Regions from separate parts of the Streptomyces sp. NPDC047061 genome, predicted to be linked through region 1. Evidence: riboswitches for the same ligand, from Rfam matches in the RefSeq annotation. Region 1 holds a riboswitch; the other holds the start of a gene.
The links. A riboswitch is a leader RNA that binds a small molecule or an ion and turns the genes downstream of it on or off. The one in region 1 is predicted to bind cobalamin.
Positions count from the first base shown of each region.

Region 2: another riboswitch for cobalamin. It lies ahead of ABZ887_RS35520 (hypothetical protein); the one in region 1 lies ahead of ABZ887_RS30535 (prenyltransferase/squalene oxidase repeat-containing protein).

Region 1 covers NZ_JBEYVI010000025.1:50,677-56,349, reverse strand. Annotated here, with positions in the region: gene ABZ887_RS30545 (CbiQ family ECF transporter T component) at 1-1,131, opposite strand, end outside; gene ABZ887_RS30540 (SCO2322 family protein) at 1,124-1,741, opposite strand; gene ABZ887_RS30535 (prenyltransferase/squalene oxidase repeat-containing protein) at 1,738-2,970, opposite strand; cobalamin riboswitch at 3,079-3,210, opposite strand; partial or broken gene ABZ887_RS30530 (aminoglycoside phosphotransferase family protein) at 3,265-3,477, shown strand; gene ABZ887_RS30525 (TerD family protein) at 3,611-5,673, shown strand, end outside.
Region 2 covers NZ_JBEYVI010000032.1:81,757-87,429, reverse strand. Annotated here, with positions in the region: gene ABZ887_RS35535 (hypothetical protein) at 1-935, opposite strand, end outside; gene ABZ887_RS35530 (DUF6204 family protein) at 1,169-1,528, opposite strand; gene ABZ887_RS35525 (histidine phosphatase family protein) at 1,590-2,141, opposite strand; partial or broken gene ABZ887_RS35520 (hypothetical protein) at 2,306-3,966, opposite strand; cobalamin riboswitch at 4,122-4,340, opposite strand; gene ABZ887_RS35515 (IclR family transcriptional regulator) at 4,466-5,188, opposite strand; gene mhpD (2-keto-4-pentenoate hydratase) at 5,263-5,673, shown strand, end outside.

The DNA of each region.
Region 1 (5,673 bases):
CTTGGGATCCCCGGGAACGATGAGAGCGGGCAGCAGGCCGAGCAGCACGGCGGCCGCGGGCCAGAGCGGAAGCGTGGGGGCGACCAGCGGTACGACCCCGGGATGCAGGGCGTCCGGATCACGGACGGACGCCAGGGTGAGCAGGGCGGCGACCGCGGCGCCGGCCCCGGACACCAGCCAGGCCCGCGCGTCCCACGGGTCCGGCCGGTACCGGGTGCGCGGCGAACGCCGGCCGCCGAGCCGCAGCCCCGCCAGCGCGGCGGCCACCCCGGCCGGCAGCAAGGTCATTCCGTAGCCGCTGCCTTCAGCGGTGAGCAGCCCGTACGTTCCCGCGCAGATGCCGAGCAGGCCGCCGAGGGTGAGCACGGCCGTCGTACGGCGGACCCGGTCCGGGACGTCGGCGCTGCGGCCGTACCCGCGCGCGTCCATCGCGGCGGCGAGGGCGACCGAACGCTCCAACGCGCCCTCCAGGACCGGGAGTCCGACCTGGAGCAGGCCGCGGATGCCGGAGTCGGGGCGGCCGCGCAGCCGCCGGGCGGCCCGCAGCCGCTGCACGTCGGCCACCAGGTGCGGTGCGAAGGTGAGCGCGACGACCACGGCCACGCCCAGCTCGTACAGGGCACCGGGCAGGGACTTGAGCAGCCGGGCCGGGTTGGCGAGCGCGTTCGCGGCGCCGACGCAGACCAGGAGGGTGGCGATCCTGAGGCCGTCGTACAGGGCGAAGACGAGCGCCTCCGCGGTGACCCGGCCGCCGAGCCGGATGCCCTGGGCCCAGTGCGGGAGCGGCACTTCGGGGAGGGTGACGAGGGTGTGCGCGCCGGGGACGGGGGAGCCGAGGACGACGGTGAAGGCGAGGCGGACGAGGAGGACGGCGAGGGCGAGCCTGGCGAAGGCGGCGTAGGAGCGGGACCAGGGGGCGACCCGGCTCCGGCAGACGGCCACGACGTAGGCGGTGACCGCAACGAGAAGGGCGAGGAGGAGGGGGTTGCTGGTACGGGACGCGGCGACCCCGAGAGAGAGCGACCAGAGCCACCAGGCGCCGGGGTGCAGGGACACTCGCCCGCGCTTGCGCCCCGTGCGGGGCGCGGGGAACTGCGCGGCCGGCCCCCACCGACCCGCGATGTCACCCATTCCTGCGCCGCCGCGCCTGCCAGAAGGCCCCCGCGGCGAGAAGCGCGACGACTCCCGCACCCGCCAGCAGCCCCACCGACGGCCCGCTGTCCGACGTACCCCCCGCGGCCACCTTCTCCCCGCACCCCCGCTCCGGATATCCCCCGATCGCGCACAGCAACGCGTTCGTGTCGTACCGCAGCGGCTTCGCCACCGTCGCCAGCGCCTCCGCCGTCGTCGCGTCCTCGGACACCACCGCACAGGCCGTCCGCCGCGCAGGCGGCCGCTCTCCCGGGGACGCGTCCGCCGCCGTGCCGAAGTCGACGACCAGCCCCACCCGCTTCCGGCCCGCCACGGCGGGCGTGCCGGCACAGATCGTCCCGAAGTCCGCCGTGCCGCGCGGCCGCGACGCGTCCGCCGAGTCCTCGCTCACCGCGAAGCGGAAACCCTCGACCGAACCGTCGGCGGGCCGCGCGGTGGAGGGGCCCTGCGTGGCGTACGTCCAGCGCGCGCCGTCCCGCTCCCAGAAGGACCAGTAGCGGTAACCGGTGGCCGCCGCCGGCCCGGCGGCCGCCGCGCACAGCGTCAGCGCGGCCAGGAGCAGCAGCGCGGCCCGGCGGACCGCGGTCACAGCTGCTGCTGCTTCCGGCGGCCGCTGAGCAGGAAGCCGATGCCGATACCTCCGACGAGACCGGTGCCGACGATCCACCACACGCTGTTGCCCGACTTCTTCTCCTCGGTGTGCTTCGCGGCGGCCGTGGCCGCCTGCGGCGCCGGACCCGTCGCGTTCAGCGCCGTCACGAGGTTCGTCCCGCCGAAGTCGCGCGGGTCCGCGCCCATCGCGTGCGCGGCGAGGATCAGCTCGGCGTAGGCCGCGGGCCCGCTCTGCTCCGCCCACGGCACGGCGTGCGCCTCCAGCCACGCGTACGGCTTCTTCGCCGGCTTCGTCCAGCCCTGCGCGGCCATGGCGACGACCGCGTCGGCGGTGTTGCCGTAGTCCGGCTGGGGCTCGGCGCCGGGCAGCGCGGAGACGAGGTGGCCCTTGGCGGAGGTGGCGTCCGCCAGGTACGCGGCACCGTTGCGGGCCACCGCCTCCCGGGTGAGGGCCTTGGCGGAGTCCGCGCAGGCATGGCTGCCCTCCGCCGACGCCTTCCCGGCCGTCGTCACGAACCCCTTGCCGAGGGCGCCGAGCACCCCGGCCGCGGTCGCGTCCGCGTTGGCGGCGAGCTTCCCCTGCTTGTCCGGCTGGTAGGCGAGGGCGCCGCCACCGTCCTCGTCGCAGGGGAGGGACCACTTGGCGAGGAGGGCGTACGGCGACCTGTCCGCGCTCGCGCCGGCCGCCGCGAGCGCGCCGACGACCACGCCGGTGGAGTTGGTGTCGCTGGCCGAGCCGGGGGCGTAGCCCCAGCCGCCGTCCGTGTTCTGCTGCGACTTCAGCCAGTTCACGGCCCTGTCCGCGGCGGCGTCGTGGCCGCCGGCCGCCTTCAGCGCCTGTACGGCGGCCGCCGTGCTGTTCGTGTCCACGGTCACCTTGGCGTCACAGGCCGCCGTCGGCTGGGCGCGGAACGCGGCGAACGAGCCGTTCGCGCACTGCTGTCCGGCCAGCCAGTCCACCGCCTTCGCGGCCGGGGTGACCCCCACCGCGCGCTGGGCCAGCAGGGCGAGGGACTGGCGCCAGACGCCGTCGTACTTCGGGTCCGAACCGCCGTACAGCCCCGACGGGAGGACCGCCGACGCGGAGGGCGAGGGGGACGCGGTGCCGGCGGCCATGTCGGCGGCCAGTGCGGTCGTCGCGGGCGTGGCGGTACCGATGACGGCGGTGGCGGCCAGCACCCCGGCGGTGCGGCGGAGGACGGTCATGGTCGGCGGGTGCCTCTCCCTGCGGGGAGCCGGGCAGCACGGGACACCCCGGCGGCTCGGCTCCGTAAACCTCGACGGTGCCGTGCGACGGCGGGCGCCGGCGCACATGAGCCGATCAACGTCCCGGGCGCGGCGGTCCGGCTTGCCACAGAGGGTGTGGCTCACGGTTGCGGGTCAGCGCCGGAATTGCACCGGCTTCCCCCCGTACGGGTGATGACGACCCGGCTACCTTACCGGCCGCCCGGCGGAAGCTGAGAGGGGGCTGTGCGGGGACCGTTTCGTTATGGTCAGGCCATGACGGGGAGACTGCTCGGCTCGGGGCGTTCGGCCGACGTGTACGAGATCGACGAGGCATGGGTGCTGCGCCGGGACCGGGACGGCTGGGGGGACGCCGCCGCCGAGGGCGCCGTGATGACGTACGTACGGGAGCACGGGTACCCGGCGCCCCGGGTGCGGCCGTCCGGGTCCCGTACCGAACTGGTGCTGGAGCGGCTGCCCGGGCCGACCAAAGCCGGGAGGAAGTCGAAGTGCTGGGAGAAGCGGGCGAGTTGATACGGGCGATCGCGTTCTAGGGTGGTTCGTACGAGCTTCCCCCGTAATTCTCGTGCACCGGATCGCACACCTCTGCGACCATCCCCGGATGGCGCACAGTCTCGAATCGCTGGTCATCCGGCACACCCACCGCCTTCCCTCCCCCGCGGGTTCCGACGGGGAAGGAGCCGTCGCCGCACGGCAGTTCGACGCGGCACTGACGTCCGTGGGCTTCAAACTCTCGGCGGAACTGCTGGAGCGGCTGTCGGGACGGTCCGAGGCCGCGGTCCTGCACACCGCCAGACGGACGCTGCGCACCGTGAGCGAGATGGTGGGCGACCACGTCCGGCACAACGCGTACTTCATCGACTTCCCGGCGAACGTGCCGGACACCGAAGAGTTCTGGATGCAGTGCGTGGCGAAGGCGCTCGGCGACGAGAAGTCGCGCGGGAAGGTGCTGGCGCAGCTGCGGAGCGGGGTCCTGGACCTGCTCGGTCTCCCCTCGTACGGCCGGTACCAGCACACCTACGAGGACATGCTGGCGGCGCAGGACGAACTGATCGCCTCGGCGGGTGACCGGGTCACCGTCCTGCATCTCGGCCGGGACCTGGACGACGAACTCACCGACCTGTACCTGTCCCTGGCCGGCTGCGCGACCCCGCTGGGCGAGGACGACCTGCGCGACCTCAAGGCCCTCGCGGAGCGGTGCGCGCTCGGCCCCCAGCCGGAGGCGATCCCGGTCCGGGAGAACCGGGCGGTCGTCAACGAGGCCCGGCTCGGTGTCGGGGCGGACCTCCTCCTCGACACCGTCACCGACGTGCTGCGGCTGGCCTGCGCGCTGTCGGGCGGCGACGTGACGCTGCAGGAGCCGACCCGGTTCCGGGCGCTGTCGCGGCCGCTGCGCCGGGGGCTGCTGGCGGGTCTCGACGCCGTGGTCGCGGCGAACCCCGCGAAGCTCGCCGACGTGCACGCGCACCGGGAACCCTTCAAGCGGCTCGGCGAGCGACTCCATCCGCACGAGTACCCGCGCTGGCCGCACGCCGCCGACGTGTTCGCGGTCGCGCGGGGCGACAAGGAGGCACGGTCCTTCGACAGCCGGATCGAGAGGCTGCTCGACGCGTTCGACGTCATCGGTGCGGTGGAGCTGCTGAAGTCCGCTCCCGGCAAGCTGTTCCGCGCCCTGGACCTCCTGCTGCGCATCGCCGCCGACCAGGAGGAACGGGACGCGGTGGTGGCCGCCGCGGTGCAGGTCGCTCCCGACGTCTCCGGCCGGGTCGCGCTCTCGGTGCGCGAGCACTTCCACAACCGGGCAGCCGAGAGCGGCGAACCCCGGATCTTCGTCAACCGCCGGGGCCGCGCCTGGGTGACCTCCGACCAGCGGCCGCCGGTACCGGCCGCCGACCGCGATCGCCTGATCGCCGCCCTCGACACCGAGATACGCCGTCGGCTCCCGGTGCCGGGCCGGCTGCTGCTCGACCCCGACATCCTCGACGTGGCGCTTCCGCTCAGCGGCCGGGCGACCGAGGCCGGGCTCGGCGTACTGCCCCGAGGGTCCCTCTCCGAGGTCGACGGTGAACAACTGCGCTTCTTCGTGTACTGGAAGGAGACCAGGAGCCGGACCGACTACGACCTGTCGGCGCTGCTTCTCCACGCCGACTACAGCACCGACTCCTGGCTCTCCTACACGAACCTCAAGGCCGTCGGGGGCGTGCATTCGGGCGACATCACCGAAGCACCCGACGGCGCCTCGGAGTTCATCAGCCTGTCCCTGGACCGAGTACGCAGCACATTCGTCGTTCCGCAGGTCAACATCTACGCCGGCGAAGGATTCGAGGAGGTCGAGGAGTCGTTCTTCGGCTTCATGCTGCGCGACGGCGAGCAGAAGGGCCGGCCGTTCGAGCCGCGCACCGTGCGGATGAAGTCGGAGCTGCGCGGGGCCGGCCGGGTGGCGCTGCCGCTGGTGTTCCAGCGCGGGGACGACGGCCGGTGGCGCGCGAAGTGGCTGCACCTGTACCTGAGGGGCGTCTCGGCGGCCAACCGGGTCGAGGAGAACCAGGTGTCCGTGTCGAACCTGGTGCGCGCCGTCGTGGAGCGCGAGCAGTTGACGGTGGGGTACCTGATCGACCTGATGTCCCGCGACACCACGACCGTGGACCTGTGGGACGGCGAGCG
Region 2 (5,673 bases), on a different contig from region 1:
GGGACCGCGCCGACCTGGAGCACGGGGTCGGCGTGCAGCTTGGCGAACGGGATGCGCAGCGGGGTGGCCGTGGCCGCCGCCCGCCCCTTGACCGCCCAGCCGGAGTCCCAGTCGCCGGAGACGCCGAGGTAGGCGGAGCCGGGCGCGCTGCCGGTGCCCGCGCCGCCGTAGGCGAAGTCGACCTGCGGGGCGACCTGGACGAAGCCGGAGACCGAGGCCGCGGCGGACGCCGGGGCGCCCTCGGCGGTCGGTATCTCGGTGCTGACGTCCAGCCGGAGGCTGCCGAGCGGTACGTGGGCGCCCTCGGGACCGACGTGCACGTCACCGGCCTTGGACCAGGAGACCTTGACGTCGGGCAGCAGCTTGTCGACGTCGAAGGCGGCCGGGTCGACGGGCGCGGTGCCCTTGGCGGTGTCGTCGCCGAGGAGGGCGTCGAGGGTGGCGGGCTCGGTCTGCACCTCGGTGCCGGCGTCGGTCTCGCCGAGCACCTTGGTCACCTTGGCGAGCAGTCCGTCCGGGGCGCCGGGCGCGGGGGTGCTGGCGATGACGTCACCGACGGCGGCCTGGCGGGCGGCGGCGGAGGCCGATGGCGAGGGGGTGGCGGAGACCGTCGGGGCGGCCGGACTTCCCTTGCCCGGGGAATTCCCCTTCGCAGCAGCGGATATGACGGCCCGTCGGGTCTTGCTGTCGTACGAGCTGACGGTGAGCGTGGTGCGGTGGGCCGGGCGGCCGGCACCCGCCGAGCCGGCGGCCGTGGTCGCGGTGGCGGCGGGTGCGGCGGCGACGGCGAGCGCCTGGCCGTCCGTGCGGGCGGCGGCGGAGGCACCGTCGGAGACCCGGGCGGTCTCCCGGGCGTGGTCGCCGGCGGAGGTCTGGTGCTGCGGCGAGGAGCAGCCGGCGGCGAGGAGGAGGGCGGTCACGGCGAAGGCGGGCATGAGGGCATGCCCTGGCCTCGTGCGTCTGCGCAAGGTCGGTCCTGAGGGTGGGGGGTCGCGAAGGAACATCGACTTTGTTACCGATGGGTAGAACTGGTCGGTAACTCGATGTGGCCCCGAGCATGCCACGCCTGCGGCACAGGAACTCCACCATCAGGTCACATCCCGACGTGACCTGAACCACGGCGACTTCAGGCCGCCGTGGCCGTTTCCGCGAGGGGGCGGCGCGCGGGTCAGCCCTGCTGCCGCGCGGCCGCCCGGCGCTGCCGCTTGCCGAGGGGCGCCTGGGAGAGGTCCTCCGCGCTGGACCGGAGGTTCTTGTAGCCGTAGCCGCGCTCGGCCAGCCACGCCCTGGCTGCCTCCTCGGCACGCTCGGTGGCCTCCAGGATGTCCTCCTCGTCCTCCCCGCTGTCCTGGAAGCGGAAGGTGAAGGCGGGACGGGCGGCGATGTCGTAACTGAGGTGGCCCTCGGGGGTGAAGGCCGCGCGCAGCACGTCGTGTTCGGCGGCCCGGGAGAGCAGTTCGGCGCGTTGCCCGGCGCTGAGGCCGTCGAAGACGCCGCGGACGGTCACGCGGAAGGTGCGGGTGGTCATGGCGCGACCCTAGGCAGGACGGGGCGCACCGCTCCACCACATTTCCGGCGCCCCGCCGGGGCTACCCGCCGACCTGGCCGAGCCGCAGGTTCCAGCGACCGGGCCCGCCCGTGATCTCCGTCGCCGACAGCGGCGGGGTGTCCACGCGCCAGAACGCGGTATCGGGGGCCCCCAGTACGTGCAGCACCATGGCCCGCACCACCTCCGGCTCCACCACGGCGATCGTCCTGCCGATGGTCAGGCCCGTCCGGTCCAGCCAGCCGGTGACCCGCGCGCACAACTCCCTTACCGACTCGCCCCCGTGGGGCGCGGCGCCCGGGTCGGTCAGCCACTGGAGCAGCGCGTCGGGTTCGGCGGCGCCGATCTCGTCCAGCGCCCGGCCCCGCCAACGGCCCGCGTCCAGGCCCGACAGCTCGGGCTCCGCCGAGGCGTCCAGGCCCAGCGCGGCCGCCGTCTCCCGGCAGCGCACGCCGGGGGAGTGGACGACCTCGCCCGCGGCCGGCAGGGACAGCGTGACCTTCCCGGGGTTCTCGATCGAGTCACCGTCGTAGAAGCGGGCCCGCCGCAGCGAGGGGGTGAAGGCCGGGGCTATCAGGATGACTCGGCAGGTCACGGGGCGGTTCCTCCATGGTCGTCCATCGGTGTCGGGCGGTGTCGGGCGGAGTCTGGTGATGTCGGGCGGTGTCCGGTCGTGGCGGTGACGGGTGACGGCGGTGGTGACGGCGGGTGCCGGACGCGCACGACAGTACGCCGTCCGGCACCCGCACCAGGACCCGGCTAGAGCTCCGCGCGCACCGAACGTGCCGCCGCGACGAGGTTCTCCAGGGAGGCCCGGACCTCAGGCCAGCCGCGGGTCTTCAGCCCGCAGTCGGGGTTGACCCAGAGCTGTTCGGCGGGGATGGCCCGCAGGCCGGTCCGCACCAGGTCGGCGGCCTCCGCCGGGCTCGGCACCCGGGGCGAGTGGATGTCGTAGACCCCGGGTCCCGCCTCGCGCGGATAACCGTGCGCGGCGAGTTCGCGGGCGACCTGCATGTGCGAGCGGGCCGCCTCCAGGCTGATGACGTCCGCGTCGAGGTCGTCGATGGCCCGGACGATGTCACCGAACTCGGCGTAGCACATGTGCGTGTGGATCTGGGTCTCCGGACGGACTCCGCCGGTCGTCAGGCGGAACGCCTCGGTCGCCCACGCCAGGTACCCGTCCCGGTCGGCGGCCCGCAGCGGCAGGGTCTCGCGCAGCGCGGGCTCGTCGACCTGGATGACCGAAGTGCCCGCCCTCTCCAGGTCGCCGACCTCGTCGCGCAGGGCGAGTGGGCGAGCCCCTTGGCGAGGGTGACGATCTCGGCGGTCTTCTGCTTCGCGAAGGCCAGCCAGCGCAGGACCTGCGGTGCGATGTCCCGCTCGGCGGCCGTGTCCAGCGGCACGTGGAGGAGGGAGCAGGAGGCGGCGACGTCGACCCGGCCGGCGAGGCCCAGCAGGGTGCCGAGGGTGGTGAGGGACGCCGGCAGGTCGTTGACCCAGACGTTGCGGCCGTCGACGACACCGGCGACCAGCCGCTTGCCGGGCAGCCCCCCGACGGCGGCCAGGGCGTCCAGGTTGGCGGCCGCGGCCCCGGTGAAGTCCAGGGCGAGCCCCTCGACCGGGGCCTTGGCCAGCACCGGCAGGGCCTCGCCGAGCCGGTCGAAGTAGGAGGCGACCAGGAGCTTCGGCCGGTCGGTGCGGGCGCCCAGGTCGCGGTAGGCGCGGGCGACGGCGGCCAGCTCGCCCGGGGTGCGGTCCTGGACCAGGGCGGGCTCGTCGAGCTGCACCCACTCGGCGCCGGCTGCCCGCAGGTCGGCGAGGACCTCGGCGTACACCGGGAGCAGCCGGTCGAGGAGGGTGAGCGGGTCGAAGCCGGCGGGCACACCGGGCGCCGGCTTGGCGAGCAGCAGATAGGTGACCGGGCCGACCAGCACCGGCCGGGCCGCGAGCCCGAGGGCCAGCGCCTCCCGCAATTCGTCCACCTGCTTGGCGGAGTTCGCGGTGAAGACGGTGTCGGGACCCAACTCCGGCACCAGGTAGTGGTAGTTGGTGTCGAACCACTTCGTCATCTCCAGCGGCGCGCTGTCCTGGGTGCCGCGGGCCATGGCGAAGTAGCCGTTCAGGGCATCGGCTTCGACGGCGGCGCGGTGCCGCTCGGGGACGGCGCCGACCATCACGGTGGTGTCGAGGACGTGGTCGTAGTACGAGAAGTCGCCGGTCGGCACCTCATGGAGGCCGGCCTCGGCGAGCTGCCGCCAGGTGGAGCGGCGCAGTTCGGCGGTGGTGGCGCGCAGGGCGCCGGCGGTGACCCGGCCCTGCCAGTAGCTCTCGATCGCCTTCTTCAGTTCCCGGGCCGGCCCCTGGCGGGGGTAGCCGTACACGGTGGCCCGGGCTGCCGCGGCTGCGGACTTGGCTGTCACGGAGATCTCCTTCGCGAGACGATTCCCTGAGATCCCGGTGACGGGACGAGAGCGCGAAGGGATGACGGACCGGACGGCGACGGTCGTATACGACCGCCCCTCCGATGTGCACGCCGACCCGCCCACGAGGTCACCGGGATGTCCGCGCACGAGTGGTTCGCACACGGGCAGTCGGCAGGTCTTCGGACTCGCGGGCGCGTCTCGGAACCGCATGAGACACCTACTGGCCGTCGCTTCCCGGATCCGGTGGATCCAGTGCGTATGACGGCGGTCGTTCCCACTCACCGCTGCGGGGCAGTCCCGGACTCACACCGGGTTCCCTCTTACGACACCCCGCCTGGCGGACAGGGCGAACCAGCTGCGCGGCCCACCTTACGACCCCGGCGCCTGCCGCGCCCCAAAGGGGCGCGGGGAACTGCGCGACCAGCCACGCACGAACCCGCACCCGCCGTCCCTGAACACCCCCACCCCCGTAGGCGCGTCCCCAGACCCGAACAACTCACCGACCCGACCGCAACGCCCGCGACAACCCCAACGCGGCCGTCCGCACCGCAGGTGCAAGCTGCGCCGGCCGAAACCGCCCGCACGGCACCGCCACCGACAGCGCCGCCACCGCCGTCGGCCCGTCGAAAACCGGCGCCGCGATACAGCTGACCCCCTCCGCCGCCTCTTCCTCCTCGTACGCCAGCCCCGCGACCTGCGCCTGCTCCACTGCCGTACGCAGCCGCGCGGGCTCCGTCACCGAGCGGGCCGTCAACCGCGGCAGCGGCGCCGCCAGCACCTCCTCGACCAGCTCGGCGCCCGAGAACGCCAGCAGGGCCTTGCCGACCCCGGTGCAGGTCAGCGGGAGCCGGCCGCCGATCCGGGACGGCAGCCGCAGCACGTCGTGGCCGTGGATGCGCTCGACGTAGACCACCTCGTGGCCCTCGCGCACCCCGAGGTGCACGGTCTCGTGGGTGGCCTCGAACAGGTCCTGGAGGAACGGCAGCGCGGCCTCCCGCAGATCCTGCCGGCGCGGCACCAGCGACCCCAGCTCGAAGAGGGCGCCGCCCAGCCGGTAGGTGTCCGCGTCCCGTTCCAGCAGGCCGAGCCGGACCAGCTCGGCGCAGAGCCGGAACACGGTGGTCTTGGGCAGCTTGGACCGCTCGGTCAGTTCCGTCAGACGGAACGCACCGCCGTTCGGTCGGTAGCAGTCCAGGACCGCCACGGCCTTGTCGAGCATGTTTCCCTGATTGCTGTTCCGTACCACGGAACATATTTTGCCTCGTTTCCCGGCGCCCGCCTATACCTGTCGGCATGAGCCCTGACCTCGTCACCAAGGTGGCCGACGTCCTCGACGAAGCCACCCGCACCGGCATCCCCTGCGCCCCTGTGCGCGCCCTCCTCCCCGAGGACGACATCGAGACCGCCTACGCGGTGCAGCGGCTGCACGTCGAGCGGGGCGTGGCCGCGGGCCGCCGGCTGGTGGGCCGCAAGATCGGGCTGACCTCGCCCGCCGTGCAGCGGCAGCTCGGGGTCGGACAGCCCGACTTCGGGGCCCTCTTCGCGGACATGGCGGTCGCCGAGGGCGAGCAGGTCGCGGCCGGCCGGCTCCTCCAGCCCAAGGTCGAGGCCGAGGTCGCCCTGGTCCTCGCCACCGACCTGCCGCACCGCGACCCGACCGTCGCCGACCTGCTGCGGGCCACCGCCTTCGCGCTGCCCGCGCTG